DNA from 4 places in the Micromonospora sp. NPDC047521 genome. Region 1 is predicted to be linked to each of the others. Evidence: riboswitches for the same ligand, from Rfam matches in the RefSeq annotation. Region 1 holds a riboswitch; each other region holds the start of a gene.

Region 1 (8,040 bases):
GTGCCACGGGGGACGTCGGTGGTGAAGGTGCGGCCCCGCACCCGGTCGATCTCCACCGGGGCCAGCCCGCCGGCCGGGCGGATCGAGCGGACGTTGTCGGCAGTCACCGGGTCGCCGGCCCGCACGTCGGCGACAACGAACAACGAGCGGCGGAACCGCAGCCCCTCCTGCTCGGCCGGGGTCGGGCCGATGGCGGTGCCACCGAGCGCCGCGTACGCCCGGCCGGACTCGGCGACCAGGGCGGTGAGCTCCCCCGGGTTCAGGGAGAAGTCCGAGTCCACGCCGCCGTCGGCGCGGTCAAGCGTCACGTGCTTCTCGATGAAGCAGGCGCCCAGTGCCACCGAGGCGACAGCCACCCCGATGCCTGGCGTGTGGTCGGAGAGGCCGACCGGCACGTCGAAGGCGCCGGCCAGCACCGGCAACCGGCGCAGGTTGCTGTCGGCCGGCGGCGCCGGGTAGGACGCCGTGCAGGCCAGCAGGATGATGCCCGCCGCGCCGCCGTCGCGGGCGGTGCGCACCGCGGCGTCGATCTCGGCGACCGTCGCCATCCCGGTGGAGATCACCATCGGTTTGCCGGTGCCGGCGACCAACCGGATCAGCGGAAGGTCGACGAGCTCCGACGAGGCGATCTTGTACGCGGGCGCGTCAAGTGACTCCAGCAGTTCCACGGCCGTGGCGTCGAACGGCGACGAGAAGACGGTCAGACCGCGCTCGCGGGCCCGCTCGAAGATCGGCGCGTGCCACTCGTACGGGGTGTGCGCCCGCTCGTAGAGGCGGTACAGGTTCTCCCCGCCCCACAGCTCGTGCCCGCTGGAGATGCGGAACGCGGGGGTGTCGACGTCGATCGTGATCGTGTCCGGCCGGTACGTCTGGAGCTTGAGCGCGTGCGCCCCGCTCTCGGCCACCGCGTCGACGATCGCCAGCGCGCGACCCAGGTCGCCGTTGTGGTTGCCGGACATCTCTGCGACCACGAAGGGTCGCTCGCCGGCACCGACCGCGTGCGGTCCGATCTTGGTTGTCGCCGTCATTGGGACCTCTGCTCAGGTACGTCCGCACCGGGGTGCGGTGGTGCTGTCGTCGTCCCCCCGAGGGGTGGACGACCTGGAAAACTCCGGCGCCGGGAGCCGCGCCGGGCGTGGGGTGCGACTCCGACGGTCACGGCAGGCGGCCCCCTGCCAACGCGTCGGACCGCTCGGGTGTCCCGGTGGGCTCCGCGGCCCGCGTCGTGGTGGGGTCCCCTCGGTTCGGGTCCTCGTCGGTCCCGGCGTCCGGGCTCGCCGTCGGGCCCGACCGGCGCAGCCGGCCCGCGACCCGGTGCGCCTGACGCAGCGCCGAGTACGCCAGCCAGTCACCGCGCCCCACCAGCCGGTGCTTGAGCCCGGCCACGCCGGTCGGCACCGGGTAACCGCCGGTGGGCAGGTAGCGGCGGTAGTGCTCGGCGACCCGGTGGAAGAACGCCCGCCGCAGGTGCGGGTGCAGGCGGTCGTCGTTGCCGACCACCACCAGATAGTGGCTGATCATCAGCTCGAACAGCTCGGCCCGCAACCGCTCGTCCGGGTGTTTGCGGGCGACCCAGTCCATCAGCCGCTCGTACTGGCCGAACGCGTCGAAGTGCCGGCCGCTGCGGGTGGAGGTGATCGCGCCCTGGCGGCCCTGCCGGTACAGGTAGCAGACCCGGTCCAGTACGGAGATCTTCTCCGCGCCGATGAGCAGCGGATGGCTGAACGGGATGTCCTCGTACCAGCCGGGGAAGAACCGCAGCCCCAACTCGTCGAGGAAGGCCCGGCGGACCACCTTGTTCCAGGCGGTGTGCTGCACCCGCAGCAGGTGCGGCTGGTCGGCCAGGCGGACCACACCCGGCACCCCGCGCAGCAGGTGACTGCTCGCGTCCACCTCGCGCCGGCCGTCCTCGTGCACCCGCAGGTGGTCCACCATCAGCACGTCGGGCTGGTGTTGGCGCAGCCGGTCCAGCACCGCCGCGATGGTGCCCGGGGGCAGCCAGTCGTCGCTGTCGACGAACCAGACGTACCTGCCGGTGGCCACGTCGAGACCGGCGTTGCGGGCCAGCCCCAGACCCACGTTGCTGCTCAGGTGCACGACCCGGACGCCGTCGCGGCCTGCGTACGCGCGCAGCATCGCGCCGCAGCCGTCCGGCGACGCGTCGTCGACGGCGATCAGCTCGACCGCGTCCGCGTCGCCCGCGGGAATGTCCGCCCGGATCGACTCGAGGCACTGGTACAGGTACGCCTCCACGCCGTACACGGGCACGACGATGCTCAGCAGCGGTGCGTGCGTCGGCTCATTGACCACGCCGCCACCTTCGACGACCCGGGTGGCCGGCCCCGGAACCTGACGTGGCCGAGGAAGGTGGAGTCCCTGAACTCCCGCCGAGCGGAAGGTTAACGACGCTCGTCCGGTTCACCCGGGAGTGACCCGGTAGGGTGCCCCGGTGCGGCCCTGCCGGGTCGTCGCGGGCGTCGCCGTCGCGCCGTCCGACGCCGCGCCGAGGAGGAGACGTACGTGCTGGTGACCCTGCTGATCGTCAGGCGACCGGCATGACGGGCACCACCGACGTCCCGGCGACGGCCCGGCCCGCCCCGGTCACCCGGCTGCCCTCGCTGACCGGGCTGCGCTGGATCGCCGCGCTGCTGGTCTTCGGTTTCCACGCCGGCACCATGCGGATCATCGCCGAGCCGGACTACAAGGCGGTTGTCGACGCGCTGTTCACCCTCGGCCTGTCCGGGGTGCAGTTCTTCTTCGTTCTCAGTGGGTTCGTGCTGGTCTGGTCGGCCCGCCCGGGCGACTCCCGGCGGACGTTCTGGCGCCGGCGGGTCGCCAAGATCTACCCGAACCACCTGGTGCTGTGGGCGGCGGCGCTGCTTGTCGCCTGGTGGTTCGCCGACCCCGTCCTGCCCGCCGTCGCGCTGGAGAACCTCCTGCTGTTGCAGGCCTGGGACCCCAGGCCGGGCTGGTTCTACAGCATCAACACGGTGAGCTGGTCGCTGTCCTGCGAGTTCTTCTTCTACCTGTGCCTGCCGCTGGTGCTGCCCTTGCTGCGCCGGGCGCGGCCCGCGCTGCTGTGGACGCTGATCGTCGCGTTGCCACTGCTGATCCTCGCGCTCTGGCCGGCCCAGCACCTGGTGCCGGAGGACAGCCGGTGGTGGTTCACCCAGGTCTTCCCGCTGACGCGGTCGCTGGAGTTCTGGTTGGGCGCGGTGGCGGCCGAGCTGATGCGCCGGGGCCTGTGGCGCGGTCCCGGCCTGACCGTCGCGAGCGCGATCTTCGTGGCCACCTGGGTGGCAGCGGCACAGTGGATCCGCGCCGAGCTGTGGACCACCCTGCTTGCCGTGGCCTACCTGCTGGTGATCACCGCCGCGGCGGACGCCGACGTGCGGGGCCGACGCTCGCCGTGGCGGTCCCGCCCGCTGGTCTGGCTCGGTGAGGTCTCGTTCGCGTTCTACCTCGTGCACGTGCTGGTGATGACGAGCGTGCTGCGGTGGACGGGGGACTGGGGGACCGGGTTCGGCGGGTGGCGCGGCCCGGCTGTGGTGCTCGGCTTCCTGTCGGTCAACCTCGTCCTCGCCGCACTGCTGCACCGCTTCGTGGAGACACCGATGATGCGCCGGCTCGCCCCGAGCCGCCGGGCCCACACGTCGGCCGTCCCGCGTCCGCGCACACCAGCCACCGGCGCTGACGAACCCACCCACCAGGCCGGGAACGCGCCGACCGCCGGGCCCCGGCCCGAAAACCGATCGACGTACGCCGACTCGCGCTGATCGTCCACGCTGGTCGGCGCGGCGTGACCCGACACGCCCGGCGTCGGTGCGTCCGGCCGGCGACGGCGGTAGCGTGAGGACGTGCTTCCGGTCGCGCTCACCTGTCCCCTGTGGTGGGTGGCGCGCTGGGCCACACGGGTGCTGACCAGCCTGGCCGTCGTCGCCCTCGCGCTCGGCGCGGGCGCACCGCCCGCCTCCGCCGGTTCCCCGACGTTCGCCGACGCCGCGTCGACGTTCACCGCCAGCGGGCCGATCATGCGGCAGGCCAGCGTCGCACCGGGTCTCGTCACCGGCCCGAGCACGCCGTCCGGTCCGGTCGGCGTGGTCGCCATCGGGCACCTGCCGTCGGTCGTCGCCGACGACGCCGCCGACCGGCACACCTCGACCCGGTCGGTCGACCCGCAGCCCGCCCGGCTGGCCGCCGGGATCCTGCCCGCCGCCACGAGTGTCACCCCGGCGAGCGCTGCCCGGTCCGAGCGGCGGCCCCACGCCCACGGCCCGGCCAGCCGGGCACCCCGGGCCCCGCCCTCCCGCTGAGCCATCGGGACGAGCGTCCCGCCGCCGCGCCTGTCGATCAACCACCCGCACCCGTCGGCCCGTGGCCACGCCACGACCCGCCCGGCCCGTGCGGCTCACCGTCGCATCGCTGTCGCTCCGAGGTGTCGATCATGGAGACCGTCGTCTTCTACCAGTTCCTGACCGAGGTGCCGCAGGCCGCCGCCATCTGGTCGGTGCTGTTCCTGCTGGCGTTGAGCGTGCCCGCCGTCCTCGTCGCCCGTCCGGAGCGGGACGGGCCGACGGGTGAGCCGGGCCCGACCGCGCCCACCGCCCGGGAGGCCGCGGCCGCCGAGGCCGCCGACAGGCGCCGGTACGCCGAGGAGGTGGCTGTCGCCGCCGCCGGCGCCGCGCAGACCGCCCGACGGCGACGAGCTGACTGGCTGGTCACCCAGGAGGAGGCGGAGCGGGCCTGGGCCGGGTACGACGAGGCGGACACCGTGGCCCGTCGGTTCGCCGGCGCCGGGGCGCTGCCCACCCCGCGTACCCCGCACACCCCCGCCGAGTACGCCGCCCGGGAGCGGTACCTGCACCGTGCCGCGATGGCCGCGTACTGGCGCGGGGAGCTGACCATGGGGCAGCTCGGTGACGTGTTCGGGCACCGGCGCGGCTGGGATCCCCGCCGGCACCCCGTCGAGCAGGAGGTGCTGCTCGCCCGGGCGATCAGGGACGCGAGGCTCGCCGACTACCGGGTCGCCGCCGAGCGGGAACGGTCGGCCTGGCGGGACGCGGAACTGGCCGCCGAGTCGGCCCGCACCCTCGCCGAGGAGGCGTACGCGGCCGCAGCCCGACTGCGACCCGGCCCGGCGCCGGCCCGCCGGGCGGCGACCGGTGCGGTACGTCCCGCCGCGGTGGCCCGCTGGCGCCCGGCGCGCGTCAGTTGAGCCCGCCCGTCGGTTGAGCCCGATCTGTGACGTGAGCCCGGTCACGGGCCCGCGAAATCGGGCGGTCGGCGCGATCGGGCCCGTTGTTCACGCGAATCCGACGTCGTTGTCGACGACGTGTCCGGTTGTCGACCACAGGCGTCGCCGTCACCGGTTGTCCCATCGAGTCACGTCATCGGCAATACGCGCAGAAATTGTCGCCCAGAATGATGTTTACGCAGGTGGGCGCGGCTTGGCAGGCGTACGCACCACAAGTACTGTCGTCCTGTCCGGTGCGGTTACCGATCGCAAGAGGCGACGCCGCGCCGACCCGCTCAATCGTGATCAACGAACCGGGGACCCATCAGTACGTCCGGGGTGAATCCGCGAGCCACGGCCCGCGGTAGGGCGATCTTCCCGCCCGAATCCGTCAGCTAACCCGGTAGGCGGTGTCGGAAGGAGTTCCATCCTCGTGCAGCACCTCTCCACCCCTCGCTTGTTCCCCCGCCTCCACGGCGTCGCGGTGCCCCCGCTCATCCGTCCGGTGAGCTGACCCCCCGGGTCATCGCCCTTCCCGCCCGGCCGCGCCGGGCGTTCCCCTCGAGCGGTTCACCATCCGCGGACCACGGTTCGCGCGCTGGCGCCTGCCCGGATACCGGCTCGGCCCCGGTGTGCCGCTCTCCCCCCGAACCGTGGAGGACCCCGTGAAGCACACCCTGAAGCGTCAGCTCCGCCGTCTCACCACCGAACGTCCGTACCAGATCGTCGCCGCCTCCGCCGCGGCCCTCGCGCTCGCGACCACCACCGGTGTCCTGCTCACCGACACCGACGACGCCCCGGCCGGCCAGCACACCGCGACCACCGTCGCCGAGATGCGCAGCGACATGGCCGCCTCCCGTGGCCAGGCACGTGTCGCGCCCCCCTCGGCCAGCGCCGCGCCGAGCAGCGCCGCCCCGGCCACCAGCGCCGCGTCGCCCGCCGCGAAGGCCAGCGGCAACCCGGACCTCACCCGTAAGCCGACGCCGCCGAAGCCGCCCGCGACGAAGGTGCTCGACTACGACTACGAGGCGCAGAACACGTACTACAACTGCGGTCCGGCGGCCACCCGCAACGCGCTCAGCGCCAGCGGCATCGACCGCACCCAGAACGAACTCGCCGTCAAGCTGGGCACCACCGAGATGGGCACCAACTCGGCCCTGGACACCACACGCGTGCTCAACGCCGAGGTCAAGGGTTCCCCGTACCGGACCCGGATGTTCGCCGGCACCCCCAGCCCGGCCCAGATGGACCAGCTCCAGGCCGACGTCGTCAAGGCCATCACCGACGGCCGTGGCGTGGTGGCGAACGTCGCCGGCGACGCCGTCGACACCAACGGCGGCTGGCACTCCTACGGCGGTGGGCACTACATCGCCGTGGTGGGTTACCGGGACAACGGCCGGACCGTGCGGATCGCCGACTCGGCGAACGCGGCCGACGCGTCGTACTGGGTCACCACGATCGACCTGGCCAACTGGATCGCCACCCGGGGCTACTCCGCCTGACCCAGGCGGATGGACCGCCGCGGGCGCCGTCCCCCACGAGGGGCCGGCGCCCGCGGCGTCTTCGTGTCGTGCTCAGTAGTCGATGAAGCCGTACAGCGCGAGGTGGTTCGACTTCGTCCCGCTGACCGTGTGCCCGATGCTGGACGGCCGTACGGTGCCCTTCACGAACAGATAGTCGATCTTGCTGGACCCGCTGGTGGCGGCCGAGCCGTAGCCGGTCATGCCGTAGCCGCTCAGCGTGCTGGCCGCGATGCCCGTGCGGTTCGCGTCGATCCCCACGATCCGGATCGTGGAGGCGTTCAACAGGCTCGTCGCGTCCGCGCCCAGGTGGATGCCGCTGTTGGCGATGCCCCGGTCGCCGTCGCCGGCGCACGCGTTCTGCCGGTTCTCCTGCGGCAGGTGCATGGTCGCCGCGAACACGCTGGTGCCGGTCGCCCTGATCGTGAACCGGGCCGCGATGGCGCTGGTCCGCTTCCACTTGTAGTAGTCGGTGCTGTCCGGGTCGCTGTTCGGCGGCTTGTACAGCGTGCACCCGGCGCCGTTGGCGTACGCCGTGCCCGGCTTGAGCCAGCCCGCGCTCCAGTACTTGGAGATGTCGCCGGCGGCGAGGCTGAGCGTCCTGGTGTTCCAGATGATCGCGTTGGTCTGCTTCTTCTTCAGGTCGCCCAGCGACTGGGAGCTGCACTTGTGCGTGCTGCCCCACGGCTCCGGGTCCGTCCAGGCCACGATGGCCCCGTACGTGCCAGCCGGGTAGCCGAACTTCGCCGACAGTTGGTCGGCGTACGCCTCGGCCTGGCCGCTGCCGCGCACCTGCTGCACGATCAGCAGGTCCGGCGCCACCACACCGCTGGTGCCTGTGCGTCCGGCGTCGTCGACCAGGATCGAGGTCAGGTGGTCCGGTCCGGAGATCCGGGTGCAGCTCCCGTCGGCGTTGTTCACCACCAGGTTCTCGATGTTGTTGTTGTAGACCCGCAGGACCCGGTCGGCCGCCGCGACAGTCGCGCCGTGCGGCGCGACGCCCGACGGCGTGCCGAGCGCGGGCGCGTCAGGTGCCGCGCCGAGCGCGACGACGGCCACCGCCGCCGCAAGCGTTGATCGATGCCTTCTGAGCACGGAGGCTCCCTCCCGCGACGACGATGCCCGTCCAGGCGCCGCACTCTACAGTGGATCATCGCCGGTCGGGTCCGCGTTCGACTCTCGTTCCGGGCCGCGAACCGTGGGAGACTGCGGCCGTGGCGGATGAATCGGGTGGTCAAGCCGGTCGCGGACCGATCCTGCTGCTGCTGCACGGGATGGGGGCGAGCG
Region 2 (6,177 bases), on a different contig from region 1:
CGACCGCTGTGGGTCGTCTGCCTCGGCCCTTCCCTCACGCGAGGCGCCCGGCGGTCGGTTGCAAAGGAGTCGATGCCGGTGGCAACCATGCCCCCTCATCGTCACGCCCCGGGACTGTCCGCGCGGCCGGGCAGGTTGCGCCGGGTCGCCCACCGTCTGCTCGTCCTGGTCGCCGCGGCGGCCGTCGGTGCCGGTGTGCTCGCCGCGCCGGCACAGGCCGAGCCCACGGTCGACGAGATCGAGGCCCAGATCGACAAGAAGTGGGAGCAGTTGGAGCCCACGATCGAGCAGTACAACAAGGTGCGCTCGCAGCTGAAGGTCAACCGGCAGAAGTCGGCGGACCTCCAGAAAAAGATCGAGCCGTTGGCGCTGCAGAGCGAGCTGGCCCTGAACCGGGTCGGTGACCTCGCCTCCCGCTACTACATCTCCGGCCCGTCGCACGACATCGGCGCCCTGCTGGTCGCCGCCAAGCCGGACACGCTCACCGAGCAGCTCACCGTTCTCGACCGGCTCGCCGCGCAGGAGCGCAAGCAGGTCGAGGGCGTGCTTGCCGTGCGGGCCAAGTACGACGGCGAGAAGCAGAAGCTCGACACGTTGATCGCCACCCAGACCGAGCAGCAGAACGAGCTGGCCGCCAAGAAGAAGCAGATCGACGCCGAGATCAAGAAGCTCGAGGCGTCCCTGCCGAAGACCACGATCAAGACGGCCGGCTGCCCGACCATCAACGGTGTGGCCAACACCGCCGCGCAGAAGGCGATCAAGACCGCCTGCCAGCAGGTCGGCGATCCCTACGTCTGGGGTGCCACCGGCCCGAACTCGTTCGACTGCTCGGGGCTGACCCAGTACGCGTACAAGTCGGCCGGGATCTACCTCACCCACCACACCGGTGCCCAGTGGAAAGAGGGCGAGGTCGTCTCCCGGGCCGATGCTCGTCCCGGTGATCTGGTCTTCTTCTTCAGCGACCTGCACCACGTCGGCCTGTACCTCGGCAACGACCTGATGGTGCACGCGCCACGCGCCGGTAAGCCGGTGCAGGTGGCGAGCATCAACAACATGCCTGTCGCCGGGTTCCGTAGGCCGCCCAAGAAATAAAACTGATCCGCCCAGGCACGACGACGGCCCCCGGTCACCGACTGGGGGCCGTCGTGGTTTCTCAGGAGTTGCCGGTCAGCGGGGCGCGCCCACCGGGGACGGCAGCAACTGCACGTCGGCCAGGTTGACGTACATGATGCGGTGGCCGAACTGGATCTGCGCGTACCGGTTCTTGCCGCGGATCACGGTCCAGTCGCCGGGCGATGAGCCGTCGAACGTGCTGGCCCGGTAGTACTCGCCGGCCAGCACCGCGCCGACGGAGTACCGCTGACCGGCGGCCAGGGTGTACTGCAACGGGGAGATGGTCTGGTAGGGCACGCCCTCGGGGTAGGCGGCCTCCTCCGGGTACGCCCGCCCGTACACCGGGATGGTGGCCCGGCCGGGCTTCGGGACGGCAACCACGCCGACCGTCCAGCTCGCGGTGGGGGCGGACGCCGGGTTGTGGAACCAGGCCTTCTGTCCGAGGTACCAGATGGCCGTCCAGTCACCCTGCCGGCCGGCGAGGGCGTACGTCTGGCCGGCGGAGGCCCGGGCGCCGTGGTCGGACACCTCCATGGTGTTCGGGGTGCCGTCGGGGCGCAGCGCGATGTCGTTCACCAGCGGCGCGTCCGCGGACGGCGCGGCGCGCAGCACCACCGACGAGGAGCCGCGCGGTGTGCACGGCACGCCGGGGGTGACGCATCCGATGAACGCGGGCTGGTTGGTGGCGTAGTCCGGGTCGATCCGGACGAGGCCGGTGGCCGGGGTGCCGGTGTCCAGTCGCGGAGCGTGCAGCAGGTCGAAGTAGTGCGTCCAGTCCCAGTACGGCCCCGGGTCCCAGTGCATTCCGCGTACTGTCGACGCGACGGTGCCGGGCACGTTGTCGTGGCCGATGATGTGCTGGCGGTCCAGCGGGATGCCGAGCCGCAGCGCGAGGTGCCGGACGAGCTTCGCCGAGGTCCGGTACATCGCCTCGGTGTACCAGGTGCCCTGGGCGGCGAAGCCCTCGTGCTCCAGCCCGATCGACTTGGCGTTGACGTACCAGTTGCCGGCGTGCCAGCCGACGTCCTTGGTCTTCACGTGCTGGGCGATGTGCCCGTCCACCGATCGCAGCGAGTAGTGCCAGCTCACGTACGTCGGGTCCTGGACGAGCTTCAGCGTGGTCGCCCAGCTCGCCTCGGTGTCGTGGATGACGATGTACTCGATCTTCTGCCGGGCGGGCCGGTCGGAGAGGTCGTGGTTGCCGTAGTCGCCGTCGCCGAACGCCTGGTAGGGCGCCGGGATCCACTCGCAGGAGATGGTGCGGGGGCACTCCAGCCCGTCCGGGCGGGCGAGGCGACGCAGACCCAGCCGGTCCAGCCAGGAGCGCTCCGGTCGTACCGCGCTGGCCGGCAGCGTGATCCGCTGGCCGTCGTCGGTCACCCGGGACTCGCCGGCGCTGATCGTGGTGAAGACCTCGTCGGCGAAGGCCGCCGCGGCGTCGGCGCTGTCCGCGCCGGCGTAGCGGGCCACCGCGCCGTACCAGGTGGCCGGGTCGGTGCCGGCTCCGACCGGGGCACCCAACTCCCGCTGGTACGACGCGAGCAGCGCCGCCCCGCCACGGATGTTGGCGTTCGGGTCGGTACGCAGCGACTCGGGTGCGGCGCCGGTCAGCGCGGCGGCGGCGTCCACGGTCTGCAACGCGGCCGGGGGTGGCGCGGGGTCCTCGGCGGGTGGGGTCGCGGGTGCCAGCGCGGGCCGGGAGTCGTCGCCGCGCGGGTCCTCGGTGCCGGTGTCGTGGTGGCCGCGTCCGGGCAGGGCGGCGACGTGGCGGGCGTCGGTCAGGTGCATCGGGCCGTAGCCGCCGCTGGTGCTCGGTGTGCCGCCGTTGCTGTCCCAGCGGGACTCCAGGTAGGAGACACCGAGCAGCACGGTGGTCGGCACGCCGTACTCGGTCGCCGCGGCGGCGTACTGCTGCTGGCGGTCGGGGGCGGGCGCCGCTGCGGCGCCGGCGGGTGGCGGTATCGCGGTCGAGGCGGCGACCACGGCGGCGGCGAGCAGGGCGAGCCGGCCGGCGGACAGGGTTGGACGGTGCATCGAACCCCCCAGATTTGCGCGGATGAAGGTGAGGTCACCTTCGCGCCGCCCGGGAGCCTGCGTCAATACCTTTCCATCTGTCGAAGTCTTCGGAAAGAAATCTTCGCGTACGCCCCGTGACTCTCTCCAATCGGTACGGAGTGTCACGGCCGCACGGGTTGCGGATCGGTAACGGGCGTCTCTACTCTGGTCATTTGTCGGCCCGACAGCAGGTCCGCCCAGCCCGGGCGGTAACGGACCGACACCGCCGAGTCGCTTCCGAGCGAACCGGGGACCCACGTCCCCCCGGGGTGAATCCGCAGCCACTGCGGTAGGGCGCCAACTTCCCGCCCGAACCCGTCAGCTAACCCGGTAGGCGGTCAGGAAGAAGGAGAACGGAACCCCGGTGGCACTCCATGCCCCGCGGCCGTCGTCCGAGCGGTCGGCGCCAGCCGGCCCGACGTCGATCGTGCCGCGCCCACGCTGGTCCCGCTTCACCACCGCTCTCGCCGCACTGGCCGGCGTCGCCGTCGTCCTGACCGGCAGCGCCACCGCGGCCCACGCCGACCCGTCGGTCGCCGAGATCGAACGCCAGATCGACGCCGACTGGAACAAACTCGAACCGATCATCGAACGGCACAACGCCACCCGGATCGACCTCGCCGCCAAGCGCAGGCAGGCCGACGCGTTGGCCGCCCAGATCGCCCCGCTGGAGCGTCAGGTCGACGCCGCGATGGACAAGGTCAGCGCCCTGGCCGTGCGCGCGTACAAGGGCGAGAACGTCTCCACCGTCAACGCCGTGCTGGGCAGCCGGTCGCCGAGCGAGGTCGTCGGGCAGCTCGAAATGCTCGACCGTTTCGCGCACAACCAGCAGCAGGACGTCCGCGAGGTGGCCGACCTGCGCGACGAGTTGGCCGCGAAGAAGGCTCCGCTCGACGAGATGGTGTCCCAGCTGACCCGCACCGAGGCCCAGCTGGCGGCGAAGAAGAAGCAGATCAACGAGGAGATCGACCGCCTACAGAAGCTGCGCCTCAAGGTGTACGGCAACGGGGGCGGCGGCCCGCTGCGCCCCGCGCCCTGCCCGGCGAGCTACCCCGGCGGTGCTGCCGGCACGGCGGTGAAGTTCGCCTGCGCGCAGATCGGCAAGCCCTACGTGTGGGGGGCCGAGGGCCCGAACTCGTACGACTGCTCCGGGCTGATGCTCGCCGCGTGGGCGAAGGCCGGCGTGAGCCTGCCGCACAACGCCGCCGCGCAGAGCCGGGTCACGAAGAACGTCAGCCGGGCCGACCTGCGCCCCGGTGACCTGGTGTTCTACTACAGCGACATCCACCACGTCGGCATGTACGTCGGCAACGGCTGGGTGGTGCACGCCTCCCAGGCCGGTCAGCCGGTCAAGATGAAGAAGGTCGACGACGGCCCGATCCACAGCTACGGCCGCCCCGGCTGATCAGAGGTGACCGAAGGGCCCGTCGCGATCCGTTCGCGGCGGGCCCTCGTCGTTCTTGCCTCAGCGGGTCGGCCAGGTGCGCCAGTGCTGCCAGGCCCGGCTGGGATTCGGTGCCGGTGACCAGCGCGTCGAGGTCGCTGGTCGTACATTTGTTCGATAGAATGCCCACATGGCTTCCTGGTCCGAATTCGCCGCCGACGAGCCCCGACTCGCCGACGGGATCCGCGTTCTCCTCCAGCAGTACGGGCCGGGCTTCGGCTACCTGGCCACGGTCCGCGCCGACGGCGGGCCCCGGGTCCATCCGGTTTCCCCGGTCATCACCGACGAGGGCTTGTTCTGCTTCGTCATCGACTCCCCGAAGCGCCGTGACCTCGAACGGGACGGCCGTTACGCGCTGCACTCGTTCCCGCCTGAGGAGAGCGACGACGAGGCGTACGTGGCGGGTCACGCCCGACCGGTGACCGACCCCGCCCAGCTGGCCCGGTTGGCCCAGGGTGCCCGGGCCGAGCCGCACGCCGACTGGCGGCTGTTCGAGTTCACCGTCGACGTGGCGATGTTGACCCGCCGCGAGCAGCCCGTCGCGGGCATTCCGGGTTACGCGCCGGGCCGGCCGGCCGTGCAGGTCTGGCTCGATCCGCACGCTCCGCCGGTGGCTGCCGCGCCTGTCGCCGTACCGCCGGCGCGGCCGACCCGTCGCAGCCGTGACGTGCAGTGCACGGCCGCCTGACCACGGCCAGAAAGACGCCGGTGCCGGCTCCGTCGTGACGGAGCCGGCACCGGGTGTACGCGGAGAAGCTACGCGGCGCGGTAGGCGTTCCACGCGGTGATCATGCGGCTCGCCTGTCCCGGGGTGAACTGGTACATGCACGAGTCGTAGGTGTAGTCCATGAAGTTGGTGATCGGGTCCAGCCCGGTCGCCGAGCAGGTGTTGCGCCCGGTCGGGCACTGGTAGGCCGGCGACGCCTCGGCCGGGGTGTCGCTGACGCCGTCACCCGAGCCGCCGCAGCCACCCTGGAAGGTGTGGTAGAGGTTCAGCCAGTGGCCGACCTCGTGGGTGCCGGTGTCGCCCTGGTTGTAGTTGGTGGCGGTGCCGCCCGGCAGCGACTCGTTCAGCGCGACCACGCCGTCCATGCTGCTCAGGTTGCGCTGCGGGAAGGTCGCCCAGCCCAGCAGGTCGTTGCTCAGCTCACCGAGGTAGATGTTGAGGGTGTTCTTGCCGCCCACCCGCAGTGAGGACTTCATCGACCGCTCCGCCGACGAGCCCTGCACGATCGGGTACCACGACGGGTTCGTCACCCGGTTGATCTTGTCGAGTCGGAAGGCGAACGCGGTGACCGCTCCGCCGGTCGAGCCGGCGTAGGCCTGGTTCAGCACGGTGATCTGCGAGGTGATCATCGAGTCGGGGATGTTGCCGCCGGCCCGCGTGCTGTTCTCCTGGATCACGTGCACGACCACCGGGATGGTGACCGTGGCCAGCGCCGTCTCGCCCGCGCCGGTGCGGAAGCTGGCGCGCTCGCGCAGCGCCGCCGCGAGGTCCGCGTCCCGCTCGCGGACCTGCTTCGCGGTCAGCTCGTTCGGGTCGTGCTTGGCCTCCGCACCGGGCT
Region 3 (8,040 bases), on a different contig from region 1:
GCCGCCGAGTGATCGAATAACAAAAATTTCGGAACTGGGAGCCCTGTTGTGCCCAGATCCGCGAATTGCTCATCCCGAGGGGTGGCGACCGAGGCCGTCGGAGGAATACTCTCGGTCGCGGCCCGCGTACTGATGAGGCGCCCGGGGGACGGGCGGGTGGAGGTGCTCGCGTGAGCCTGTCGATCGTGAAGTCGGTTTTGTCCGGTGGTGTGGTGGAGATCGCCCCGCGAGGTGAGATCGACGTCGACACCGCGTACGAGGTCCGCGAGGCGATCGCGGAGGTGTTGGCCAAGGGCCGTCCCCTGCGCATCGAACTGAACATGAGGCTTGTCACCTTCATCGACTCCGTCGGCATCAGCGCCATGGTCGCCGGCTTCCAGACCGCCGAGGTCAGTGGCGTCAAGCTGGTGGTCACCGAGCCGAGCCGGTTCGTGCACCGGCAGCTCTGGGTGACCGGCCTGCTCGGCCTCTTCGGCGCTCCGGAGCCCTACTTCGCAGGCGCCGCCACCCCCGAGGTGCTTCCCGGCGCCTGAGTGGCGCGTCAGCGCTGCTCGTCCAGGTCGGTCAGGTCCACGTCGGTCAGCTCGGTCACCGACCGGATCGCCGTCACCGACGCGTACCCCGCTGCCAGCAACGCCACGTCCGTGCCGGGCTGCGCGGCCTGACCCGGCTCCTCCAGTGCGGTACGCACGAAGCCGTGCCCGGACTCGGCGACAGTCATCTGCACCTGACCGAAACTCGCAAGCGTCCCGCGACGCACTCCGCGCAGACGCTCGTACGGCAGGTCCGGGGCGTTCACGTTGAGCACACTCTCCATCGGCGCGGAGGTCAACCGGGGAAGCAGGTCGAGGGCGACCCGGGCGGCGGTGCTCCAGTGCCGTTCGGCGTCGCGTACCCGGGCGGCGGCGTCGACCGCGGCGCCACCGCTGGCGGCGGTGGCCTCACCGGCGGACAGGACGTCCAGGGAGACGGCCATCGCCCGGCAGCCGTTCGTGGCGGCGGTGAACGCGGCGCCCACAGTGCCGGAGTGCAGCACCGCGCGACCGGCGTTGGCGCCCCGGTTGATGCCGGACAGCACCACCGACGGCGGCGGGCCGAACGCCCCGTGCAGCGCGATGAGCGTGATGAAACCGGGAGTGCCGCCAACTCCGTACGCCGGCACACCGTCCAGATCGGGCAGGGGATGGTCGTGCACGACCACCCGCCCGTCGCGCTCCGTCGCGCTCATCGCGGCGCTGGTGCCGCTGGCCTCCTCAAGCGGTGCGGCGACCACCACGTCCAGCCCTCGCCGCGTCGCCGCCCAGGCCAGCGCCTGGATACCCGGAGCGGCGATCCCGTCGTCGTTGGTGACGAGGACCCGCAGCGTCATCGTTCGACCACCCGATCGGCCAGCTCGTCCGGGGTGGTGCGCTCCTGCGGACGGCTGTCGGCAGGTACCAGCCGCACCCGCTCCACCAGGCCCGTGATCGAGTCCAGGCGACCGGTGCCCAGGCCGTGCCGTGTCACGTTGAGCGCTCCGGCGGCGGCGCCGGTACGGATGGCGGTCCGGATGTCCCCGCCGCGCGCCACCACCGCGGCCACCCCGGCTGTCATCGAGTCGCCCGCTCCGCGCGGGTCGGCGGCCTCCAGCCGGGGCATCTCCACGTCGAACAGCTCCCCGTCGATGAGCGCCAACGCCGGCTGGTCGGCCCGGCTCACCACCACCGTCTCGGCGCCCGCGGCGTGCAGGTCGTACATGGCCCGGGTCAGCTCCGGCATCTCGTCGCTGCGGGCACGGCCGTCACGGATCAGCTCCTCGTGGCTCACCTTGAGGAAGAAGACCCCGCTGTCCAGCACCGCCCCGAGGTGGTCGCCGGAGAGGTCGACGACGACCTGACCACCGTTGGCCCCGAGGTCGGCGGCGAAGCGCCGGTACAGGTCGGGCGGGACGAGCCACGGCTCGTTGGGTCCACTGAGGATGCTCACGGGGGCTCGCAGGCCCTCACCCAGGGCCAGGTTGTAGAGCTCGTCGAGCTCGTGGCGGCTCAACGGCTGCCCTGGCACGTCGACGATCTCCTGCCGCGACCCGTCCCGCCGGTCGTGCACGTACCCGCCGCTGCCGGAGTCGCGGACCACCACCTTGAGGTCCACCCCCTCGCTGACCAGCAGCGGTTCCAGCACCTGGCCGATCTCGCCGCCGAGAGCGGCGCAGAGCACCACGTCGACCCCCAGCGACAGCACCATCCGGGCCTGCCACACGCCCTGCCCACCGGGGTGCAGGTGCAGTTCGGTGTGGTCGTTGGGCTGGTCCACGGTCACGGTCAGTTGCGGAGTGGGCGCGAAGACCATCACGTGCCCGCTCACCTGTCGCCACCGTTCATGAATCCGCCCTCCGTCACGGTCAGTAATTCCGTACTAACCGATCTTAATGGGACAGTTGGCGGCCGACGTGGCAACGGCCGCTGTCCGACGGGCGTTGCCAGCCCGATCGGCGTACGGCACGATCGGGCGACAAGCGACGGCGGGAGACGGTGTGCTCAGGCGCGATACCTTCAGTTACACCGTCCAGGCCCGGTGCTCAGCCGCTGACGCCGCCGCGCTGCTCAGCGACCTGACCCGGCAGGGCGAACTGCACCCACTGATCGTGGACGTCCGACAACTGCCGCCCCGCCCCGGCGCCCTGGCGAGCTACGCCATCAGCGACCGGCTGGTGGCCGGCCCGCTACGCTTCCGGACCACCTACCAGGCGGACGTGCTCACCAGCGACGACGACGAGATCGTGATGGTGGCCCGCCAGTGGCCCGCCACCACGGTGCACAACCACACCCGCCTACGCCCCGAATCGGACGGCCTGCTCCGGGTGGACGTCGAGATCACCCTGAGCGCTCCCGCCCCGCTGTTCCGGTACGCGTTCCGCCAGGCCCGCGCCGCCCACCTCGCCCTCGCCAGCCGCCTCGGCCCGGCCCTCGAACGCGCCAGCAACCCCCCACCACCCGCCTGACCCACCTCCACGCCTCCGCCCGCGCCCCCGCCGCACCGCACCGCGCCCCGCCCCGCCCCGCCGCGCCGCGCCCCGCCGCGCCCCGCCGCACCGCACCGCAGGCGCCCCGCCACACCCCGCCGCACCGCACCGCAGGCGCCCCGCCACACCCCGCCGCACCGCACCGCACGCGCCCCGCCACGCCCCGCCGCACCGCACCGCGCCCCGCCCCGCCCCGCCGCGCCGCGCCGCGCCGCACCCCGCCGCACCGCACCCCGCCGCACCGCGCCCCGCCCCGCCGCACCGCGCCCCGCCGCACCCCGCCCCGCCGCGCCGGCCCTGCGACCGTGCCGCCAAGATCCGCGCAGCTTCCCCGATGTTGCTGCCTCCGGCGCGCTGGAGGCAGCAACATCCCTGAACTTGCGCGGATCTTGCTTGCGCTCCCGCAAGATCGCGCTCGATCCAGGATGTAGTGCTGTCCCCACGACGCCGAGGCCACTACTTCCTGGATCGAGCGCGATCATGGTCGGCGGCTCCGGCGGCTCCGGCGGGGCCGGCGGGTCCGGCGGGGCCGGCAGGGCCGGCGGGTCCGGCAGGCCCGCTGGGGCCGGCCGGTCCGGCGGGTCTGGCCGGTGCGGCGGGTCTGGCAGGCGCGCTGGGGCCGGCCGGTGCGGCCGGTCTGGCCGGTCTGGCAGGGGTGGCGGGGGTGGCAGGGCGTGCGCGGTCGGCGCGATCACGACCGGTGCGACCGGCGCGGGCGGTTTGGGCTGAGCTGGTGGGGCGGGCTGCGCGGGTGGGGCGGCGCCCCCAGGGCTTGTAGGTGGAGAGCACCGTCGCGATGATCATCAGGCTGGTCGAGACGGCGGGGGCGATCACCAGGTCGGCGCGGTCCCGGGCGGGCAGTGCGGCCCCCAGGGCTCCGGCGTGGCGCAGGTTCGGGGTGAGCAGGAACAGGACCAGCCCGACCATCACCGTGGTGAGCACGAGTTTGACGAGCACCCAGCGGTAGCGCAGCAGTCCCCAGGGGGTGAGGAGTGCGCTGGCCACGCCGATCAGCCAGACCAGCACGCTCAGCGGCGCGAACAGCACGGTGCCGAGCAGCGCGGTGACCGGGTAGACCGTGGCCGGGTCGGCGCCGCGCTGGACCGCCACGCCGAGAGTGAGCAGCACCAGGTCGGTGCCGAGCCAGCCGAGGGAGGTGACCAGGTGCAGGGTGAGCAGTGCCTTGCGGGCCGTGGGCGGAAGTCGCATGGGAACGATGCTGCCGCCGGGCCGCCGCCGGGTCGTCCGACAGTCGGCGACATCAGGGGTACGCCCGCTGACGTACCGGTGGCCGGCCCCCCGGTTCGGGGCGCCGGCCACGGGTGGGGGTCAGTACACCGACAGGTGCACGTGGTTGGTGTGGTCGCTGGACGGGTCGCCACCCGCCCCGCTGTACGACTTCCACCCGCTGCTGGGCAGCCAGATCTGCCGGTACCAGATCACGTACAGCACGGCGAGCCGGTCGGCGTTGCGGATGAAGTAGGCGGCCAGGTTGTTGCCGTACGTCTTGTCGCCGCCGGTGGCGTCACCGCCGAAGCCGTTCTTCTGCGCGGCGAAGTCGCAGGCCCGACCCTTCGGGTGTTCACCTGAGCCGCCGGAGCGGTGGCAGGAGACGTACCTGGTGAAGCCGGCGGCCTTTGCCTGGTTGAGCGCGTGCAGGGTCCGCGGGGTGATGCAGCCGCTGGCCGGGGTGGGGTCGTTGACGCTGCACGACTCCGAGGGCCAGGAGCCGTCGGAGTTACGCGGCGCGGCCGTGGCGTTCGCGCTGGACGTCCCCCGGTTGGAGCCGCTGTCGGAGGTGGTCTGCGGCTTGGGTGTGGTGGCCACGGTCAGGGCCCGTTCGGCCTGTTCCTTGCGCTTGGCCATCACGGCGACCTGCTTGCGCTGCTCGCGGATCTCGCCGTCCAGGGCGACCCGGGTGCGGGTGGCCTCGTCCTTGGTGGCGATCAGGTCGCGTAGCACCCGGTCCTCGTTGGCGGCGACCGCGTCCAGCGCGGCGGCCCGGTCCATGAAGCCTTCCGGGGTGTTGCTGTTGAGCAGCGCCGACATCGCGCCGAGGCGGCCGGTGCGGTAGGCGACGCCGGCGATCTCGCCGACCTTGCCGCTGCGGGCCTCCAGTTCGGCCTCGGTGGTCTTGAGCTGGGTGGTGAGCTGCTGCTGCCGCTGCACGGAGGTGTCCAGGGCGCGCTTGGCGTCCAGGTAGCCCTTGCTGGCGGCTTCCAGTTGGGCGCGGAGCGCGGGGGTGCCGCCCTCTTCGTCGCTGTCGGGTGCCGCGGCGGCCCGCTGGGTGGTCGGGGGAGCGGCCGCCGCCCCGGCCGGGAGTGCGACGCCGAGGGCGAGCATCGCGACGATCAGGGCCGCCAGGCGGGCGGCGGGTGGTCGTGCTGGTGCCACTACGCATGTCCTTCCGTCAGCCGCCGACCGGGTTAGCTGACGGGTTCGGGACGGAAGATCCCTACCGCTGACGCGGATGCACCCCAGGAACATGGTTCCCCGGTTCGCCCGCTCGGGCGATTAGGCGGCGGCCGCCACCGGCGCCGGGAGGGCGCCGCCTGGTGGAGGCCGGGACCGAGCCTACCGGGGCAGGTGGGGCGCTTGCAGCCGATGTGACGGACGGTGCGTGCGTCATGACCAAAAACTCGGGCAAATGCGAGCGTACTTCTCGAAAGGCGGTCACCATTCGACCGAGCCGCAGGCGCCGGGCGCGGCACCGGGCTCGATCTGGAGCGTCGCGTGTTCGATCCGGAAGTCGTCGTGCAGGGCGGTACGCGCCGCGCTGAGCACCGTGCCGACCTCCGCGCCGGGCGCCATGGTCAGGTGCGCGGAGGCCACCTCCATGCCCGAGGTGAGCGTCCAGACGTGCAGGTCGTGGACCTCGACCACGCCGGGCACTGCGGCGAGCCGGTCGTGTACGGCGGTGACCTGGAGGTGTTCCGGGGCGGCCTGCACGAGGATGCGGACGGCGGCCCGGCCGAGTCGCCACGTGCGCGGCAGGATGAACACGCCGATGGCGACCGCGACCAGCGGGTCGGCCCACCACCAGTCGGTGACCGTGATGAGCAGCGCCGCGCCGATCACGCCGACTGAGCCGAGGAGGTCGCCGAGGACCTCCAGGTACGCCCCCTGGAGGTTGATGCTCTCCCGCGCGCCGGCACGCAGCAGCGCGAAGGCGACCACGTTCGCGAGCAGGCCGAGTACGGCGACCGCGAGCATCGGGCCGGCCAGTACCTCGTGCGGGTCGCCGAACCGGCGGATCGCCTCGATCACCACGTAGACCGCCACGCCGGAGAGCAGGACGGCGTTGGCGAGTGCGGCGAGCACCTCTAGGCGGTAGAGGCCGAAGGTGCGCTGCGGGTCGCCTGTCGACCGGCGGGTGGCGGTGATCGCCGCGAGTGCCATGCCGATTCCGAGCACGTCGGTGAACATGTGCCCGGCGTCGGAGAGCAGAGCCAGCGAGCCGGTGCGGAAGGCCGCCACCGCCTCGACCACCATCAGGGCGGCGAGCAGCCCGAACGCTGCCCAGAGCCGTCCCCGGTGCTGGTGTGCGGCATTGGCGACCGACGCGTGGTGGTGGTCATGACCTGCGCCCACGAAACCCACCCTCCGCCGCCAGTCGGGACCCGGTCAAATGTATGCGCACATCGCTATGTGTGCAACTATACGGGCGGCACCCGCCCCGACGGTGCTCGTCGGGGCCCGATCAGCCGGTCGGGTCAACGGTGGTGAGCCGCTGCGTGGCCCGGGAGAGCGCCACGTAGAGCGTCCGTACCCCGGCACCCGGATCCGCCCGGATCTCGCTCGGGGCGACCAGCACCACCCCGTCGTACTCCATGCCCTTCGCCTCCAGGCTGGTCACGACCTGCAGGCGCGGTGCGCCGAGCGTGCCCAGCCAGCCGGCGACCTCGTCGCGGCGGGGGACCGGCGTGATCACGCCGACCGTGCCGTCCACCTCCGCCAGCAGACCGGCGGCCGCCTCCACGACGGCCGTCTCCAATCCGGCGGCGGGCACGATCAGCTCGACCGGGTCGACCCCCGTGGAACGCACGGCCGTCGGCAGCGGCAGGTCCGGGTAGAGCCGGCGGATCTCCGCCGCCGCCACCGCGAAGATCTCCGACGAGTTGCGGTAGTTGGTGGTGAGCGTGAAATCGTGCCGCTTGCGCCGGCCCAGCGCCTGGTCCCGCGCGCGGGACAGCTCCTCCGGGTCACCGGTCCACGCCGTCTGCGCCGGATCGCCCACCACCGTCCAGGACGCCAACCGGCCGCGCCGACCGATCATGCGCCACTGCATAGGCGAGACGTCCTGTGCCTCGTCGACCACCACGTGCGCGTACTCCCGGTAGTCCGCCGGCCGTTCCCGGGCCGCCGCCCGCGCGGCGCGCTGCCGGTCGCCGAAGGTGCTCAGCTCACGGACCCCGCCCGCGAGCTGGAACGGGTCGCGCCGCGCCCGCGCCGGCTGCGCCGGCTTGCCGAGCAGCGTGTCCAACTCGTCGAGCAGCGCCACGTCCGCGATGGTCAACCCGGCGGAGTCCAGTTCCCGGTACGCCGCGCCCAGCAACCGGATCTCCGCGCCGGAGAGGATCCCGCCCGCGTAGCGGCGCAGGCGGTCCGGCCGGGCCAGCCAGCCGAGCACGTGCCGGGGGTGCAGTCGCGGCCACCAGGCCTTGAGGAACTCCCGGAACTCCGTGCGCTCGGCGATCTCGTCCTCGAAGGCCCGCTGCTCCGGCAACCGGCCCACGTTCAGCCGGCGGGCCTGTGCCCAGAGCGCGGCGAACACCCCGTCGAAGCCCGCCCGCCGCACCTCGTTGCGTCGGGCGCCCCGGTGCAGCGCGCGGTCCCGGATCGCGTCCAGCTCGGCCCGGTCCAGCCGCAGCAACGCACCCCGGTAGAGCAGCCGCAGCTCGCCAGGCCCGCCCGGCACGGCGTCGCGGACCGCCCGCTCCAACACCCGGCGCATCCGCAGCGAGCCCTTCACCGCCGCCACCTCGGGCGGGTCGGTACGGGTCGCGGTCATGCCCGGGAAGAGGGTGCCCAACGAGTGC
Region 4 (8,040 bases), on a different contig from region 1:
CGTCGCGGTCAGCCCCACCACGCGCACCGTGGCCCGGGGCGCCAGCACCACCGCTACGGTCTCCACCGCCACCACCGCCGGCTCGGCGCAGTCGGTGAGCCTCTCCGCTTCCGGGGCGCCCAGCGGGGTGAGCGTGTCGTTCAGCCCGTCCTCGGTGACCTCCGGCGGCTCGTCGACGATGACACTTACCGCTTCGTCAAGCGCCGCTACGGGCACCTTCACAGTGACGGTCACCGGGACCGGCTCGGTCACCCGGACCGCCACCCTCACCCTCACCGTGACCGGCACCGGCGGCTGCGCGGCCGCCCAGGTGATCGGCAACGGCGGCTTCGAGAGCGGCGCCACCGTGTGGACGGCGTCCTCCGGGGTGATCACCAACTCCAGCAGCAAGCCGGCCCGCACCGGGTCGTACAAGGCGTGGCTCAACGGGTACGGCAGCACCCGCACCGAGACCCTGTCCCAGTCGGTGACCGTGCCGGCCGGGTGCGCCAGCTACACGCTGTCGTTCTGGACGCGCATCGACACCGCCGAGACCACCACGTCCACGGCGTACGACAAGCTGACCGTGCGGATGGGTTCGACAACGCTGGCGACGTACTCGAATCTGAACGCCTCGACCAGCTACGTCCAGCGCACGCTCAACGTGGCCGCGTACGCCGGGCAGACCGTGACGCTGACGTTCACCGGCACCGAGGACGCCTCACTGCAGACCAGCTTCGTGATCGACGACGTGACGTTGCAGGCGAGCTGACCGCGTACCCGACATGAGGGAGGGCCGCCGTCGGGAACACCCGGCGGCGGCCCGTCGCGTCGGAGGTCAGGGGAGCTGCGGGTAGAGCGCGGCGACGCCGCCGGCCAGCCCGGCCTGCACCTGCCGGCTCAGGTCGTCGGCGACGATCTCGTACGCGTCGGCCTCGATGCCGTCCACGGCGATCCGGGCGATGGCGGCCGGGTCGGACTTCGGGCCGGTGGCCGTGGCGGCCATGTCGGTGTCCAGGTAGCCGACGTGCAGGCCGGCGACCCGGACGCCCCGCTCGGCGAGTTGGACGCGCAGCACGTTGGTCATCGACCATTCGGCGGACTTGGCGACGCTGTAGGCCGGGTGGGCCGGGGAGCCGAACCAGGACAGCACGCTCAGCACGTTGAGGATCGTCCCGCCGCCGTTGCCGGCGATGACCGGCGCGAACGCCCGGATCGTCGACAGGGTGCCGATGTAGTGGGTCTCCAACTCCAGCCGGACGAGGTCCAGGTCGCCGTCGAGCAGGTCGGTCCGGGTGTCGATGCCCGCGTTGTTGATCAGCAGGTTCACGTCGCCGGCCAGCTCGGCGGCGGCGGCCACCGAGGCGGGGTCGGTGATGTCGAGGCGTACCGGCGTCACGCCGGGCAGGTCGACGGTGTCGGGGTTGCGGGCGGCGGCGTAGACGGTGGCGCCCCGGGAGGCGAGTTCGGCGGCGAGGTGGCGGCCGAAGCCACGGTTGGCGCCGGTGACGAGGGCGGTGCTTCCAGAGATCTTCATGGGCGTCAGGCTATCCGGGCTGGCTTATGCTAGCCAAAGTCAGCTACGTCACGAGGGCGGCGCGCCCGGATCGGGAATACGACCCGGACGCCCCCACCGCCCACCCGGTGACGACTCGTATCCTTTGCGCGAACCTCCGCACGTGACAGAAGGGAGACGGTGTGAGCAACCAGGCCGAGACGTTGGAGTTCCAGGCCGAGGCGCGTCAGCTCCTCCAACTGGTCGTCCACTCGATCTACTCGAACAAGGACGTCTTCCTGCGGGAACTCATCTCGAACGCGTCCGACGCGCTGGACAAGCTGCGGCTGGCCACCATGGTCGACAAGGACCTCGTCGCCGACACCGACGACCTGCACGTCGCCATCGAGGTAGACCGGGACGCCCGCACCCTCACCGTCCGGGACAACGGCATCGGGATGACCCGCGACGAGGTGGTCGGCCTCATCGGCACCATCGCCAAGTCGGGCACCGCCGAGCTGCTGCGCCAGCTGCGCGAGTCCGCCGACGCGCGCGCCTCGCAGGACCTGATCGGCCAGTTCGGCGTCGGCTTCTACGCCGCGTTCATGGTCGCCGACCGGGTCACCCTGCTCACCCGCAAGGCCGGCGAGACCGGCGGCACCCGCTGGGAGTCCGCAGGCGAGGGCACGTACTCGGTCGAGGGAGTCGACGAGGCGCCGCAGGGCACGTCTGTCACCCTGCACCTCAAGCCCGCCGACACCGAGGACAACCTGCACGACTACACCTCCGAGTGGACCCTCCGCGAGATCGTCAAGCGTTACTCCGACTTCATCGCCTGGCCCATCCGGATGACCGTCGAACGCCCCGGCGCCGACGGTGCGGACGCCACGAGCGAGGTGCAGACCCTCAACTCGATGAAGGCGCTCTGGGCGCGGCCCCGCGACGAGGTCGACGCCGCCGAGTACAACGAGTTCTACAAGCACGTCAGCCACGACTGGGCCGACCCCCTCGAGGTCGTGCACATGAAGGGCGAGGGCACCTTCGAGTACGAGGCGCTGCTGTTCCTGCCCAGCCACGCCCCGCTCGACATGTTCGCCCCGCAGGGCCGCCGCGGCGTCCAGCTCTACGTCAAGCGCGTGTTCATCATGGACGACTGCGAGGCGCTGGTCCCCACCTACCTGCGCTTCGTCAAGGGCGTGGTCGACGCGCACGACCTGTCGCTGAACATCTCCCGCGAGATCCTGCAACAGGACCGGCAGATCCAGATCGTCCGCCGCCGTCTGGTCAAGAAGGTCCTCGCCACGGTCAAGGACCTCAAGGCCAACCACCCCGAGCGGTACCGCACCTTCTGGACCGAGTTCGGCACTGTCGTCAAGGAAGGGCTGATCGACGACACCGACAACCGGGACACCCTGCTGGAGATCCTGTCGTTGGCGTCCACCAACGACCCGGCCGAGCCCACCGACCTCGCCGGCTACGTCTCGCGGATGAAGGACGGCCAGAGCGACATCTGGTACGCCACAGGCGACTCCCGGGCCACCATCGAGAACTCTCCGCACCTGGAGGCGTTCCGGGCCAAGGGCCACGAGGTGCTGCTCCTGACCGACCCCGTCGACGAGGTGTGGGTCGAGCGGGTCGGCACCTACGACGGCCGGCAGTTGCGCTCCATCGCCAAGGGCGAGGTCGACCTGGACACCGACGAGGAGAAGCAGCAGGCCGAGACCGAACGTGAGCAGCAGCGGCAGGAGTTCGCCGCGCTCGTCGAATGGCTGGGCGCCACCCTCGCCGACAGTGTCCGGGAGGTCCGCCTGTCGTCGCGGCTGACCACCTCACCGGCCTGCGTCGTCGGGGACGCGCACGATCTCACCCCGACGCTGGAGAAGATGTACCGGGCGATGGGGCACGAGATTCCGTCCACCAAGCGGATCCTGGAGATCAACCCGGGTCATCCGCTGGTCGCCGGGCTGCGCAAGGCCCACGAGCAGGGCGACTCCTCCGAAACCCTGACCGAGACGGCCGAGCTGCTGTACGGCCTGGCGGTGCTCGCCGAGGGCGGCGAACTGGCCGACCCGGCCCGCTTCACCCGGACGCTCGCCGACCGGCTGGCCCGCACCCTGTAGTCGCTCCGACCGGCGGGGCACCCGGCAGGGGCCCCGCCGGTACGCGACCCTGACCTCTGCCCGAACGTCGATTCCGGGAGGGCCCGTGCCTGTCGGCACAGTGATCTTCAGCGGCCAGGGGCCGCACGGCGACCCCTGGCACCCGTTGGCGCAGACCAGCGCCATCCTCGCGGACATGATCGGTGGTGCCGCCGTCGTGACGTCCGTCGACCGGCTCGCTACCGCGCTCGACGGTGCCCGACTGCTGGTGGTGAACGCGAGCGCCGACCGGTCCTCCCCGGTCCCCGACGACGCGCTCTTCGGGCTCGTTCTCGACGGCTTCCTGGCCGGCGGCGGCAACCTGCTCGCCGTCCACAGCGCGACCCTCGCGTTCCCCCGGGTGCCGAGCTGGCGTGCCACGATCGGCGCCGCCTGGGAGCACGGCCGTTCGTTCCATCCGCCGATCGGTTCCAGTCTCATCCGGCGGACCGCCGTCGCGCATCCGATCACCGAAGGGCTCGGCGACATCGAGGTCTTCGACGAGCGCTACACCGACCTGGAACGGGTCGATGGCGTCCACATCGAGCCGCTCTACGGGCACCGGGAGGGCGGCGTCTTCCACCCGCTCGTCTGGGCCCGCACGGCAGGGGACAGCCGGATCGTCTACAGCGCCCTCGGCCACGACGGCCGGTCGTACGAGTCGCCAGGCCACGTCGAGCTGCTGCGTCGAATCGTCGCCTGGCTCCGCCCAGAGCGCTGATCGCAAACGGTCCATCGTGGTCACTGCACAGTGCCGCGAGGCCCGCAACCGGTGGGCGCAACGCGGAGCGCTGCCCGGTGAAGAACTTCACAGCGAGTGGGCGTTCGTCACCGACCGTGCCTAACGTCGGTCGGGTTCGCCACTGCGGACACCACGGCCGGCAACGCCAAATCCTGCCCCCGGTCGTCGGAACCCAGTCCACCGGGCAGGAGCGGGGGACCCAGGTTTTCCGGTGCACGTCACCTCGGGGTGAAGCCGCCACCGCGCGGCCGGGCTCCTCGGCCCGAACCCGACAGCTCACCTCGCCGGCGTGGAGGAAATTCATGACTTCTGCTCACACGCCCCGTCATCGACGGGTCACCACCCGCCGCCTCGCCGTCGGCACCCTTGCCGTCGGCGCGGTCACCGGTGCTGTCGCCCTCTTCGGCCCGGCCGCCCCGGCGCAGGCCGGCGTCAACTGGGACGCGATCGCCAAGTGCGAGTCCGGCGGCAACTGGAAGACCAACACCGGTAACGGTTACTACGGCGGGTTGCAGTTCTCGCAGAGCACCTGGGCCGGTTACGGCGGCAAGAAGTACGCCGCACGCGCCGACCTGGCCAGCCGCGGCGAGCAGATCGCCGTCGCCGAGAACGTGCTCGACGGGCAGGGCATCGGCGCTTGGCCGACCTGCGGCAAGAAGGGCGGCTCGTCGGGCGGCTCCGCCACCAAGTCAACGAAGTCCACCAAGTCAACGAAGTCGACCAAGTCAACGAAGTCGACGGAGTCGAGCTCGAAGCCCGGGCCGTCGCGCGGCGAGAAGCCGGCGACGCGCGACAACGAGCGCACCGCGCCCGCGGCGGGCGGCGAGACGTACACCGTCAAGCCGGGCGACACCCTGTCGGAGATCGCCGACCGCCAGCGCTCGACCGGCGGCTGGCAGGCGCTGTACGAGCGCAACCGGCAGCTGATCGGCGCCGACCCGGGTCTGATCTTCCCGGGTCAGCGGCTCAGCCTCTGACGCACGACGCATGACGCACGAACGCTCGGCCGGGTCACCGGCCGAGCGTTCGCGCGTGACGACGCGGGTCGCGGTCAGGCCGCGGTGGCGGACGCCCTCTGCTCCCGCTGCTGTGCGGGCAGCGGCCCGGCGTTGCGGCCCCAGCGCGGCGCGGTCCCGCCGGGCCAGCCGGGGCGGCTCTCGTCCCGTACGTCGTCGACTGTCATCTCGACCGACGTGGACTCGCCGCGGGCCAGCCGCAGCGAGTGCTCGGCGCCGGTGCGGGCCTCGCACGGCCACCCCTGGCCGGCGCACTGGAGATTGCGGCAGTGCCCCTCGTCGTCCGGCTCGTGGGCGCTCAGCACGTCGACCGCGAGCTGCCAGAGCAGTGGGTCGGTCACGTCGTGCGGACGCTCGACGCGACGGCTCGGTCGGTTGCTGGTGTCGTCGGACATCGTAGGGCCCCCCTCGTCAGGCTGTTCCCCTCAAGGGTCACCCGTGGGCGGTCGGCTAAACCGCCGACCTGCTGTGATGTGTCACCGATCGCAGGAAACGCGGCCATCAGTCGGGCAATAGCGGCATCTCGACGCCGGGATCGCGGCCGAGCAGCACCGCCCGGGTGAGGGCCGCCGATCCGAACCGGTCGCGGACCGCGTCGACCGCCGCGTCGAGGTCGGTGCCGGGGTCGGGTTGGAAGGGCAGCTCCGGCTGGACCGGGTTGTCGTCGAGGTTGCCCACCGAGACGCCGATCAGGGTCACGCCCCGCCTGTCGATCTCGGGCTGGGTCGCCCGCAGCAGCGCCCGTGCGGCGGCGAGCACCTGTGTGGTGTCCGCGGTCGCCTTGCCCACCGTGTGCGAGCGGGTGGCCCGCGTGTAGTCGCCGAAGCGCAGCCGCAGCACCACCGTGCGTCCGGCCCGTCCGGCGGCCCGCATCCGCCTGGTGACCCGGTCGACCAGGCCGGCGAGGATCGCGTCCAGCTCGGCCGCCGCGTGCGGGGCGCGGCTCAGCGCGTGCTGCGCCCCCATCGACCCACGCCTGCGGCCCACCTGCACCGGCCGGGGGTCACGGTTGTGGGCCAGAGCGTGCAGGTGCCGGCCCGCGCCCGCGCCGAGCAGCGAGACCAGCGCCGCCTCACCGAGCCGGGCCACGTCGCCGACCGTACGGATCCGGCGTTCGCGCAGCCTCGCGGCGGTGATCGGACCGACACCCCAGAGCCGCTCGACCGGCAGCGGATGCAGGAACGCCAGTTCGCCGTCGGGTGCGACCACCAGCAGCCCGTCCGGTTTCGCCACCCCGCTTGCCACCTTCGCCAGGAACTTCGTCCGCGCCACGCCCACCGTGATGGGCAGGCCGACCTGCTCGCGGACCTCCCGACGCAGACCCTCGGCGATGTCGGCCGGGGGCCCGACCAGGCGGCGCAGGCCGCCCACGTCCAGGAACGCCTCGTCGATGGAGAGCCCCTCGACCAGCGGGGTGGTCCGCCGGAAGATCTCGAACACCGCTCGGCTCGCCACCGTGTACGCCGACATGCGCGGTGGCACCACTATCGCGTCGGGGCACAGCCGGCGTGCCTGCTGGCCGCCCATCGCGCTGCGGACGCCCCGTGCCTTCGCCTCGTAGCTGGCCGCGAGCACCACCCCGCCGCCGACGATCACCGGGCGTCCTCGCAGGCGTGGGTCGTCGCGCTGCTCGACCGACGCGTAGAAGGCGTCCAGGTCGGCGTGCAGGATGGTGGCCCCGGGCGACACGTACACATGTTCGCATAGCGCCTGTCGCCACGACAGTGACCTGGGCGAACGCGGTCACGTGTCGATCAGTCGAGGCAGAATTCGTTGCCCTCGGGGTCGGCCATGACGAGGTGGCCGGTGCCCAGCGGGGGAGCGGGTTCGTGTCGGGCGAGCCGGGTGGCGCCGTACGCGACGAGCCGTTCGGCCTCCGCTTCGAGGGCCGCCATCCGCTCGTCCCCGGCGAGGCCCGGCGCCGCGCGGACATCCAGGTGGACGCGATTCTTGACCTGCTTGCCCTCGGGTACGCGCTGGAAGAACAGCCGTGGTCGGGAGCCCTCGGGGTCGACCACCGCCGAGGCGTCGTTGCGGTTCTCCGGCGGAACGCCCATCGCGTCGAGTGCCTGCTCCCACGACTCGAAGCCGCCGGGCGGGCCCTGCAGCCGGTAGCCGAGCGCCTCGGCCCAGAACCTGGCCAGCGCGGCCGGGTCGGCGCAGTCGAACGTGATCTGCACGTCGCGTGGCATGGCAGCTCCCTGATCTCGTCGGTCATGGTCCCAGCCTTTCGGAAATCGCGGACAGGATCGTTCCTAGATCCGTGCAACGATCGGCGGGTGAGTGTCGAGGCGACCACCGAGCGGGTTCTGCGGTTGTTGGCGCTGCTGCAACGACGACCGTCCTGGACGGCCGCCGACCTCGCCGCGCAGCTGCGCGTCACCGACCGCTGCGTCCGCCGCGACGTGCAACGCCTGCGGACGCTCGGGTATCCGGTGCGCGCGGTGTCAGGTGTCGGTGGCGGCTATCAGCTCGGCGCGGGCACCCGGCTGCCGCCGTTGCTGCTTGACGACGAGGAGGCGATCGCGACCGCCGTCTCCCTGCGGCTGGCGTCCGGGGGCACGGTCACCGGGGCGGGCGACGCGGCCCTGCGGGCGCTGGCCAAGCTCGACCAGGTGATGCCGTCACGGCTGCGCGCCGAGGTGCGGGCGGTGCACGGCGCCACGGAGA

The links. A riboswitch is a leader RNA that binds a small molecule or an ion and turns the genes downstream of it on or off. The one in region 1 is predicted to bind cyclic di-AMP.
Region 2: another riboswitch for cyclic di-AMP. It lies ahead of ACZ6N8_RS06305 (C40 family peptidase); the one in region 1 lies ahead of ACZ6N8_RS12410 (C39 family peptidase).
Region 3: another riboswitch for cyclic di-AMP. It lies ahead of ACZ6N8_RS08675 (coiled-coil domain-containing protein); the one in region 1 lies ahead of ACZ6N8_RS12410 (C39 family peptidase).
Region 4: another riboswitch for cyclic di-AMP. It lies ahead of ACZ6N8_RS28930 (transglycosylase family protein); the one in region 1 lies ahead of ACZ6N8_RS12410 (C39 family peptidase).

Annotation. Positions count from the first base shown of each region.
Region 1 is NZ_JBVJGN010000004.1:366,526-374,565, reverse strand. It holds gene pseI (pseudaminic acid synthase) at 1-1,028, opposite strand, end outside; gene ACZ6N8_RS12430 (glycosyltransferase family 2 protein) at 1,156-2,310, opposite strand; gene ACZ6N8_RS12425 (acyltransferase family protein) at 2,556-3,776, shown strand; gene ACZ6N8_RS12420 (hypothetical protein) at 3,858-4,313, shown strand; gene ACZ6N8_RS12415 (hypothetical protein) at 4,445-5,215, shown strand; cyclic di-AMP (ydaO/yuaA leader) riboswitch at 5,517-5,658, shown strand; gene ACZ6N8_RS12410 (C39 family peptidase) at 5,887-6,735, shown strand; gene ACZ6N8_RS12405 (hypothetical protein) at 6,808-7,848, opposite strand; gene ACZ6N8_RS12400 (alpha/beta fold hydrolase) at 7,968-8,040, shown strand, end outside.
Region 2 is NZ_JBVJGN010000002.1:502,422-508,598, reverse strand. It holds gene ACZ6N8_RS06315 (C40 family peptidase) at 73-1,092, shown strand; gene ACZ6N8_RS06310 (N-acetylmuramoyl-L-alanine amidase) at 1,168-3,147, opposite strand; cyclic di-AMP (ydaO/yuaA leader) riboswitch at 3,383-3,519, shown strand; gene ACZ6N8_RS06305 (C40 family peptidase) at 3,533-4,573, shown strand; gene ACZ6N8_RS06300 (pyridoxamine 5'-phosphate oxidase family protein) at 4,743-5,300, shown strand; gene ACZ6N8_RS06295 (zinc metalloprotease) at 5,369-6,177, opposite strand, start outside.
Region 3 is NZ_JBVJGN010000003.1:219,216-227,255, forward strand. It holds gene ACZ6N8_RS08650 (STAS domain-containing protein) at 171-533, shown strand; gene surE (5'/3'-nucleotidase SurE) at 542-1,369, opposite strand; gene ACZ6N8_RS08660 (PfkB family carbohydrate kinase) at 1,366-2,328, opposite strand; gene ACZ6N8_RS08665 (SRPBCC family protein) at 2,513-2,980, shown strand; gene ACZ6N8_RS08670 (hypothetical protein) at 3,458-4,210, opposite strand; gene ACZ6N8_RS08675 (coiled-coil domain-containing protein) at 4,331-5,395, opposite strand; cyclic di-AMP (ydaO/yuaA leader) riboswitch at 5,401-5,532, opposite strand; gene ACZ6N8_RS08680 (cation diffusion facilitator family transporter) at 5,675-6,592, opposite strand; gene ACZ6N8_RS08685 (HelD family protein) at 6,702-8,040, opposite strand, start outside.
Region 4 is NZ_JBVJGN010000020.1:36,117-44,156, reverse strand. It holds gene ACZ6N8_RS28950 (M28 family metallopeptidase) at 1-751, shown strand, start outside; gene ACZ6N8_RS28945 (SDR family oxidoreductase) at 818-1,516, opposite strand; gene htpG (molecular chaperone HtpG) at 1,678-3,594, shown strand; gene ACZ6N8_RS28935 (ThuA domain-containing protein) at 3,680-4,333, shown strand; cyclic di-AMP (ydaO/yuaA leader) riboswitch at 4,488-4,658, shown strand; gene ACZ6N8_RS28930 (transglycosylase family protein) at 4,657-5,331, shown strand; gene ACZ6N8_RS28925 (hypothetical protein) at 5,406-5,765, opposite strand; gene dinB (DNA polymerase IV) at 5,872-7,059, opposite strand; gene ACZ6N8_RS28915 (VOC family protein) at 7,125-7,562, opposite strand; gene ACZ6N8_RS28910 (helix-turn-helix transcriptional regulator) at 7,650-8,040, shown strand, end outside.